3 regions of the Buttiauxella ferragutiae genome follow, and region 1 is predicted to be linked to each of the others. Evidence: predicted binding sites of a transcription regulator. Region 1 holds the regulator's gene; each other region holds the start of a gene.
The links. Region 1 encodes LexA, which represses DNA repair genes until DNA is damaged. Its sites were predicted from a motif close to TNCTGTATGTACATACAGNA; they were not measured.

Region 1 (3,249 bases):
AAAGACAGTCCGCGCAAAGCCAGGAACACAGCCACGGATAACCACAGACCATGATTTCCCAGATAAGGCACGGTGAGCAACGTCAGCCCAAATCCCAATGCCGCAACCGCCATGCTGTTGCGCATTTCCGTACCTCGCGTTGCGCCAATAAACATGCCGTCCAGCAAATAACACCAGACACCAACAACGGGCAAAACAATCTGCCAGTGCAAGTAGCGGTCTGCCTGTAGCTGCAATTCAGGGATAGAGGTAAGAAGCGAAACAATGTGCTCACCAAACAGCGCATACACAGCGGCGAACATAAGAGCGACTAAGCCCGCCTGGCGACATGCAGCGCCCCATACTTCGAGCAATTGACCACGGTTTTTAGCGCCAAACGCCTGCCCGGAATGGGCTTCAACGGCATAGGCGAACCCATCGAGCGCATAGGCGGTGAAGGTTAATAGCGTCATCAACACGGCGTTAACCGCGACGATTTCGCTACCTAACCGCGCGCCAAAGATAGTGACTGAGGCGAAACAGACCTGTAGCAACAGCGAGCGCAGCATGATGTCGCGATTGAGTGCCAGCAGACGCCGCACATTCCCGCGCCAGGACTCTTTGAGCATCTCAAAGCTGATTCCGCGCAAACCCATGACCTTTTTCACCATCAGCAAACCAATGATAAACGTCGCATATTCTGCGGTGACGGTGGCGAGTGCCGCGCCCTGAACATCCATGTGTAGCCCCATAACCAGCCACACATCCAGCACGATATTCAGTACGTTTCCGACAACCAGCAAGATAACTGGCGCACGCGCATACTGAACGCCTAACAACCAGCCCAACAAGACCAGGTTGGCAAGCGAGGCTGGCGCACTAAGCCAACGTATTTCAAGGAATCGCCGGGCCTGCAACAAAACATCTTCATTGCCGCCGACGATATGCAAGGCCAGGGATATCAGCGGTTCACGCAGTAAGACGATCGCCACCCCTGCTCCTAACGCCAATAGCAAGGGCTGAACCAGTGCACGCGCTAAAGCAGAGGGATTATTGGCACCAAATGCCTGGGCAGTTAAACCGGTGGTGCTCATGCGCAAAAACAGCAACAGCATAAATAAGAAGCTGGTTGCCGTCGCACCAATAGCGACACCGCCAAGATAAACAGGGCTATCCAAATGACCAATTACCGCGGTATCAACAAGGCCCAGTAAAGGCACGGTGATGTTGGAAAAAATCATGGGTAAGGCGAGGCGCCAGAGAGCTCTGTCAGCCGTCGAGAAAAATCGCATGGCCAATCCAGGAAGAGATAAGAGAATTAAGACGATGATGCGCATTAAAGCGCATCATCTGGAGAAGTTTACAGCCAGTCGCCGTTGCGAATTACCCCAACCGCCAACCCTTCAATAGAGAAGCTATGTTCGCGCAGGTCAACCACAATAGGTTCAAATTCGCTATTTTCAGGCAGAAGATGAACGGTATTACCCTGCTGCTTTAAGCGCTTAACAGTCACTTCGTCGTCAATACGCGCCACCACAACCTGGCCGTTACGCACATCCTGAGTTTTATGAACTGCAAGCAGGTCGCCGTCCATAATACCGATGTCTTTCATAGACATCCCGCTAACGCGCAACAGGAAATCGGCATTTGGTTTAAACAGTGATGGGTCAACCTGGTAATGGCCTTCGATGTGCTGTTGTGCAAGGAGTGGTTCCCCCGCAGCAACACGCCCAACCAGCGGAATACCGGTAACTTCTTCCACCAGCAAGCGGATACCGCGCGACGCACCAGAGATAATCTCAATGACGCCTTTACGGGCAAGTGCTTTCAGGTGCTCTTCAGCGGCGTTCGGAGAACGGAACCCCAGACGTTGAGCAATCTCGGCACGAGTCGGTGGCATGCCGGTCTGGCTGATATGATCCCGAATAAGATCAAACACCTCTTGCTGCCTGGTAGTTAACGCTTTCATTCCGCCCCCTGGGTGTTTATACAGTTATGCTGTGAGTATATACAGTCAAAGGCGATTTTGGAACCACAAATTGAGCAAAAAACCAGGGACTTAACTATTCTGGAAAGATCATCGCAAATGCGGCCAAAGCAGTGTGACCCAGGTAATAACTGCGAGGATAATGGCGATTAATACGGCAGCAGACCCCATGTCCTTGGCTCGTCCTGAAAGCTCGTGGTAATCGGTACCAACACGGTCAACAAGCGCCTCGATAGCGCTATTGAGAATTTCGACAATCATGACCAGCACAACAGAACCAATCAGTAAAATACGGGTGATAGGGTCAACATCTAACCAGCAAGCGATGGCGATGGCGATGAGCGCGCTAACCCCTTCCTGGCGGAAAGCCGCTTCGTTAATCCAGGCTGCTTTGAGCCCTTTCCATGAGTAGCCTGCGGCTTTGATGATACGGGTAAGTCCAGTGGTACTGCTCGCCATTTTGGGAAACCTTTTCAAATTATTTGGGTCAATGCTTATCTATATTGCAACGCCACAGAAATCTGAGCCAGATTCTGATATTCTTGCGGCGAATTTGCATCATTAACCTGAGGCTTTACATCGTTTATGTCAGGCTGGCCAAGAATCTACTACAAATTACTTAATTTACCATTAGGCGTTCTGGTAAAGAGCAAGTCCATTCCGGCAGATCCACAAGCCGAACTGGGCTTAGATCCCACACGCCCGATTATGTATGTCCTGCCGTATAACTCCAAGGCGGACTTATTAACGCTGCGCGCACAATGTCTCGCGCATAACTTGCCCGACCCTCTCGAGCCGTTAGAAATCGACGGTGCGGTATTGCCGCGCTATGTCTTTATCCATGGCGGCCCGCGTGTTTTCACTTATTACACGCCAAAAGAAGAGTCGATCAAACTGTTCCACGATTACCTCGACTTACACCGCAGCAATCCAAATCTGGATGTGCAGATGGTGCCAGTATCGGTGATGTTTGGCCGCTCCCCTGGGCGCGAAAAAGGCGAAGTGAATCCGCCATTAAAGATGCTGAACGGCGTCCAGAAATTTTTCGCTGTTTCCTGGCTTGGGCGCGACAGCTTTGTGCGTTTCTCCGCTCCGGTTTCGCTGCGCCAGATGGCAACCGACCACGGTACAGACAAAAAAATCGCCCAAAAACTGGCTCGCGTAGCGCGTATGCACTTTGCTCGCCAGCGTTTAGCGACTGTCGGCCCGCGTCTGCCGGTACGCCAGGATCTGTTCAATAAGCTACTGGCCTCAAAAGCTATTGCTCGTGCAGTAGAAGATGA
Region 2 (3,249 bases), 750 kb from region 1:
AGCTATTCCAGTTAAGTAAGTTCTAAACGCCCTCCCCCTAACCCTCTCTCCCAGGAGAGGGAACTTGTTTGGTTTTCTCCTTCTCCTGAGGGAGAACGCCGGGATGAGGGCTTTTTTTATAGCCCCAACACCAATTGGCGCTCCATCTGCGGGTCCAGTAAAGTCACATGTAACCCCACCAGCCTGACTCCCCGCCCTCCTCGCCGTTCTTCCCACGTTTGCTTCGCAATAGCGATTAAATCGGCTTTATTCAGCTGAGGCCAGACATGTTCCTGAGTCGTTTGCTGGAAATCATTAAACTTAAGTTTGATACCCTGGCGGGCAATCAATAAATCAGGTTTTACCTTTTTCAAACGGCGTTCAAGTTCAGGATAGAGTTGCTCAATAATAGCCTCACACTCCTGCCACTGATGAATATCTTCCGCGAGTGTTTTTTCAACTCCGACAGATTTACGTTGCCGCTCATTGTTAATCTCGCGTTCATCTATACCCTGACTACGCTCCCACAGTACACGGCCAAATTTGCCAAACCGCTTGAGTAACGAAGCTAAATCCGTTTTCTGCACATCGGCACAGGTGCGCAACCCAAGGCTTTCCAGTTTGCCCGCTGTAACTTTCCCTACGCCGGGGATTTTTCCAAGCGGTAAGGTTTGCAAAAATGCTGGAATCTCCTCGGGAGTGATCAAGAACTGCCCGTTAGGTTTATTGAGGTCAGAGGCAATTTTGGCGAGGAATTTAACCGGTGCAATACCAGCCGATGCGGTGAGATTAAGTTCATCTGAAATAGTCTGGCGAATTTCCCTGGCCATGAGAGTTGCAGAACCATGGCAGTTCGGGCTATCAGTGACATCCAGATAAGCCTCATCAAGTGACAGCGGTTCGATAAGCGTTGTGTAGCGGCTAAAAATTTCCCGGATATGATTTGAAGCTTCTTTGTAAGCATCAAAACGTCCAGGAAGCAGTGTCAGATGTGGGCATAACTTGAGAGCCATTGCAGTCGACATCGCGCTGTGCACACCAAATTTTCTAGCGGGATAATTTGCCGTACTAATGACACCGCGCCTTTTCGCACTACCTCCAATAGCTATCGGAATATCCCGCAGAGTTGGGTTATCACGCATTTCTACGGCGGCAAAAAAGCAGTCCATATCGACATGAATGATTTTACGCATACTTGTTCGCACCAGTTATATTACTGGATAAGTATACAGTTAAAATAATTAAGGAGGAAAGTCTTCAATGGAAAGAAAACCTCCCGACGATGCGGGAGGTTTTACTGGTTTACAGGATGCGGTTCTGCTGAAGTTTTGCTTGCCGCTCAGCCCTTGCGATACGCTTCTTACGAGCATCACAGGGTTCAGGGCAGTTACAAACTTTCTCCATGCCTAACGCGGCAATACCACCACAGCTACCCTGAAGCGATTTGCGCTTCACAATAACGCCCAGTGACATTCCAAAGATCACCAGTAGAAAAATAACGAAGGTGGCTAAAAATACTGTCAGCATAAACGCTCCTGTCAGCCGCCAAAGTCATCTAGCATGATGTTGTCATCCTCAACACCCAAATCTTTGAGCATTTTGATAACCGCGGCATTCATCATAGGTGGCCCACACATATAGAACTCACAATCTTCTGGTGCCGGATGGCTACGAAGATAGTTTTCAAGCAATACGTTGTGGATGAAGCCGGTGTAACCAGTCCAGTTGTCTTCTGGTTGCGGATCTGAGAGCGCCACATTGAACGTGAAGTTCGGGTTTTCCTGAGCCAGTTTTTCAAACTCTTCTTCGTAGAACATCTCACGCGAAGAGCGAGCACCGTACCAGAAACTCATTTTTCGCGTGCTATGAAGACGTTTAAGCTGGTCAAAAATGTGTGATCGCATTGGTGCCATACCTGCACCACCGCCGATGAACACCATTTCAGCGTCCGTCTCTTTAGCAAAGAACTCACCAAATGGACCGGATATTGTCACTTTGTCGCCCGCTTTTAACGACCATATATATGAGGACATAATCCCCGGAGGCGCATCAGGCACATTCGGCGGCGGAGTAGCGATACGCACGTTCAGCATGATAATGCCTTTCTCATCTGGATAGTTAGCCATTGAGTAAGCGCGAACGCATGGCTCTTTAACCACCGACTTGAAGCGGAACAGATTAAACTTATCCCAGTCGCCACGGTATTCCTGAGGAACATCGAAGTCCTGGTAGTTAACCTCATGCGGTGGACTTTCAATCTGGATATAGCCACCAGCACGGAACGGCACAACATCACCATCAGGGATACGCAGTTTGAGCTCTTTAATGAAGGTGGCTTTGTTATCATTAGAGATAACTTCACACTCCCATTTCTTAACACCAAAGATCTCCTCTGGCAGCTCAATTTTCATGTCCTGCTTAACAGCAACCTGGCAGGCAAGACGGCAACCTTCTTTCGCTTCACGCTTGGTGATATGCGAAAGCTCAGTAGGCAGAATATCACCACCGCCCTCTTTTACGGTCACGCGGCATTGCCCGCAAGAACCACCGCCACCACAAGCCGAGGAGATGAAAATCCCCTGACTTGAGAGTGTGTTGAGCAGCTTATCACCCGCGGGTGCATGAAACTGTTTGTCTGCTTCGTTGTTAATCTCAATCAGCACATCGCCGGAGTTAACGAGCTTTGACTTGGCAAACAAAATCAACAGCGCCAGAGCCAAAACAATTAGCGTGAACATCACCACGCCAAGAATAATTTCCATACGTTTTCGCCCTTATAGCTGCACACCGGAGAATGACATAAAGCCCAGTGCCATCAATCCAGTGGTGATAAAGGTAATTCCTAAGCCACGCAATCCTGCGGGCACATTGGCATATTTCATCTTCTCGCGGATCCCTGCCATCGCGACAATTGCCAGCATCCAACCCACACCTGAGCCGATACCATAAACAATTGATTCACCGAAGCTATAGTCACGCTGCACCATAAACGACACGCCACCAAAGATCGCGCAGTTAACGGTGATGAGCGGCAGGAAGATACCTAACGCGTTGTAGAGAGCCGGGAAGAAACGATCGAGGATCATTTCGAGGATTTGTACCAGAGCGGCGATCACACCAATGAAGGTAATGAAGTTAAGGAAGCTAAGGTCAACACCTTCGACCAGCGCGCCGTCACGAAGAATCAGGTTATAAACAAGATTGTTCGCCGGAACGGCAATCCCTAAAACAACGGTCACCGCTACACCCAAACCGAATGCAGTGGAGACT
Region 3 (3,249 bases), 2.6 Mb from region 1:
AGAAGTGACCGAAGCTGGCGCGCAGTTCGCTATCAGCCCGGGTCTGACTGAGCCACTGTTGAAAGCGGCAACCGAAGGCTCAATTCCATTGATTCCGGGTATCAGCACTGTTTCTGAACTGATGCTGGGTCTGGATTACGGCTTGAAAGAATTCAAATTCTTCCCGGCTGAAGCGAATGGTGGCACCAAAGCACTGCAAGCTATTGCGGGCCCATTCTCTCAGGTTCGTTTCTGCCCAACTGGCGGGATCACACCGGCTAACTACCGTGATTACCTGGCACTGAAAAGCGTTCTGTGTATCGGTGGCTCATGGTTGGTTCCGGCTGACGCACTGGAAGCAGGTGATTACGACCGTATTACTCAGCTTGCTCGTGAAGCGGTTGAAGGCGCGAAATAATACGCCATTCTTTAAGTTGTAGCTGCGTAAAACCGGTCACATAGATAACGATGTGACCGGTTTTTTTTATCCTTTGACGATAACCGCTTTGGTTGCGGCAATCGCACGCGCAATCGCATCTTCCACGCTAGAACCTGTTGCCAGCGTGACACCCATACGGCGTTTACCTTCAATCTCCGGCTTACCAAACAGACGCACCTGCAAACCGGCACCTACCGCACCCGCGACGTTACCGTACTGGACGTTATCACTGGTTAATTCTGGCAGGATCACCGCAGAAGCCGCCGGGCCATACTGGCGAATATCGCCAATTGGCAAGCCGAGGAAGGCGCGGACATGTAATGCAAACTCTGACAAATCCTGAGAAATCAGCGTCACCATGCCGGTATCATGTGGACGCGGGGAAACCTCGCTGAAAATGACCTCATCGCCACAGACAAACAGCTCAACGCCAAACAATCCGAAGCCCCCCAGGGATTTCACGACTTTCTCGGCAATTTCCTGCGCGCGACAAATCGCAACATCACTCATCTTTTGTGGCTGCCACGACTCACGATAATCGCCGTCTTCCTGACGATGACCAATTGGCGCGCAGAAATGCACGCCATCGATTGCGCTGATGGTCAACAAAGTGATTTCAAAATCAAAATTCACCACCCCTTCGACAATGACGCGTCCTTTGCCTGCCCGGCCACCGAGTTGAGCGTATTCCCAGGCTTTGGCTAACTGGTCGGCATTGCGGATAAAGCTTTGCCCTTTGCCTGAAGAGCTCATTACCGGTTTAACGATGCAAGGGAAGCCAATTTCTTCGACGGCTTGCAAGAAAGCGCTTTCGCTATCGGCAAAGCGGTAGCTTGAAGTGGGCAGTTCTAACTCTTCAGCTGCCAGACGACGAATACCTTCGCGGTTCATGGTCAACTTAGTGGCTCGGGCGCACGGGACAACGTTCTGGCCTTGCTGCTCCAGTTCTACCAGCATATCCGTGGCAATGGCTTCAATTTCGGGAACGATAAAATCGGGCATTTCAGCAGCGACCAGCTTTTTAAGTTCGGCACCATCAAGCATATTAATGACATGACTACGGTGCGCGACGTGCATCGCTGGGGCATCAGCGTAGCGGTCTACGGCAATCACTTCCAGCCCCAGACGTTGACATTCAATTGCCACTTCTTTTCCTAATTCGCCTGAACCCAACAACATCACACGTGTAGCTGAAGGACGAAGCGCTGTTCCCAACATTGACATAATCTGTATACCCAAACGGAGAAAATAGACCGGCGAATTATAAACGAAAACGTTTGCGTACGCAGCGACTTTCCCGCTTGCGATGCAAGGGTAATATTATTATACTGTTTAAATAAACAGTTAAGCCGGAGCTGCAAAATGGCGGTTGAAATCAAATACGTTGTAGTACGAGAGGGGCAAGAAAAAATGTCATTTGCCAGTAAAAAGGACGCAGACGCCTATGACAAAATGCTCGACCTGGCCGAAGTGTTGAGTGACTGGCTCACTCAAAGCCCAATTGCTCTCGAAGAAGGCCAAAATGACGTGCTGGCCATGTGGATGGCAGAAAACAAAGATGTGCTTTCGACCGTACTGAAAAGCGGAAAATTGCCAGAGCTGGAAACGGCAACAGCAGCAGATGAAACGCCTGAAGTCGTTACTGAAGAAGAGGCTTCTGATGATAAAGTAGCCGAACATCCACGTAAACGCACCAAAGCCGCTTAAGTTTTATCGCGTCGGAATACCGGCGCGGTTCTTTTCTCATCTTTAGTCTTATCAGACACTTCTTGACAGCCTTTCACCTAACCTCAGTGGCTATGTTCTAAAACAAGGGTGTCTCTCATGAGTAATTGGTTACAGCAGCTTCAGTCTATGCTGGGGCAAGCGACACAGCCCGGCCAAAAATCTTCCAGGCACAATCAACCCACTCAAGATCCTCAGGGGCTGAGCAAATTACTGGTACCTGGCGCGCTGGGTGGCTTAGCGGGGTTACTGCTGGCAAGTAAATCATCGCGTAAATTACTCACTAAATACGGAACCAGCGCGCTGTTGGTTGGCGGTGGGGCAGTCGCTGGAAGCGTGATGTGGAGCAAATATAAAGATCGCGTCCGTGAAACCCATCAGGGGGAGCCGCAATTTGGGCAGCAACAATCGCCAGTTGATGTGCGGACCCAGCGTCTGGTAATGGCATTGGTCTTTGCCGCGAAAAGTGACGGCCATATCGATGACAAAGAGCGCCAGATAATCGAACAACAGTTGCGGGATGCGGGTATTGAAGAGTCAGGCCGTACGCTGATTCAACAGGCTATCGATCAACCGCTTGATCCACAGCGTTTGGTACAAGGCGTTAATAACGAAGAAGAAGCTCTGGAACTTTATTTCCTCAGCTGTGCGGCAATCGACATCGACCACTTTATGGAACGTAGCTATCTCAGTGCGTTAGGTGATGCGCTAAAAATCCCACAAGATGTGCGCGAAGGTATTGAAAAAGATATTCAGCAACAGAAACTCAATCTGCCGGGTTAACCCCGGCATTTTTCTCAAAATCCCACGTTACGCTTGCAAGGCTGTCTTAATTTGCCACCCTTACAGGGTGTTAACTCAAAAATGAAAATCGACATGCCACCAAAAGCTAAAAAAATTCCTCACACCATGTCAGTTCATGGCGATACCCGCATCGATAACTATTATTGGTTGCGCGACGACGAGCGCGCAGATGCGCAAGTACTTGATTATCTGCATCAGGAAAATGATTACGGCCATCAAGTCATGAGCACGCAACAGGCGCTACAAGAACGCTTGCTCAAAGAGATGATCGACCGTATCCCACAACGCGATGTCTCCGCGCC

Region 2: dinB (DNA polymerase IV) is a predicted target of LexA. The motif match lies at 1,194-1,213, and genes of this name have one in related genera.
Region 3: MNO13_RS10815 (YebG family protein) is a predicted target of LexA. The motif match lies at 1,745-1,764, and genes of this name have one in related genera.

The regions. Positions count from the first base shown of each region.
Region 1 is NZ_CP093332.1:4,967,689-4,970,937, forward strand. Features, by position in the region: gene dinF (MATE family efflux transporter DinF) at 1-1,271, opposite strand, end outside; gene lexA (transcriptional repressor LexA) at 1,340-1,948, opposite strand; gene MNO13_RS22860 (diacylglycerol kinase) at 2,057-2,425, opposite strand; gene plsB (glycerol-3-phosphate 1-O-acyltransferase PlsB) at 2,552-3,249, shown strand, end outside.
Region 2 is NZ_CP093332.1:4,213,129-4,216,377, forward strand. Features, by position in the region: gene pepD (cytosol nonspecific dipeptidase) at 1-19, shown strand, start outside; gene dinB (DNA polymerase IV) at 117-1,172, opposite strand; gene nqrM ((Na+)-NQR maturation NqrM) at 1,282-1,506, opposite strand; gene nqrF (NADH:ubiquinone reductase (Na(+)-transporting) subunit F) at 1,518-2,741, opposite strand; gene nqrE (NADH:ubiquinone reductase (Na(+)-transporting) subunit E) at 2,754-3,249, opposite strand, start outside.
Region 3 is NZ_CP093332.1:2,349,149-2,352,397, forward strand. Features, by position in the region: gene MNO13_RS10805 (bifunctional 4-hydroxy-2-oxoglutarate aldolase/2-dehydro-3-deoxy-phosphogluconate aldolase) at 1-397, shown strand, start outside; gene purT (formate-dependent phosphoribosylglycinamide formyltransferase) at 464-1,642, opposite strand; gene MNO13_RS10815 (YebG family protein) at 1,781-2,125, shown strand; gene MNO13_RS10820 (tellurite resistance TerB family protein) at 2,243-2,926, shown strand; gene ptrB (oligopeptidase B) at 3,020-3,249, shown strand, end outside.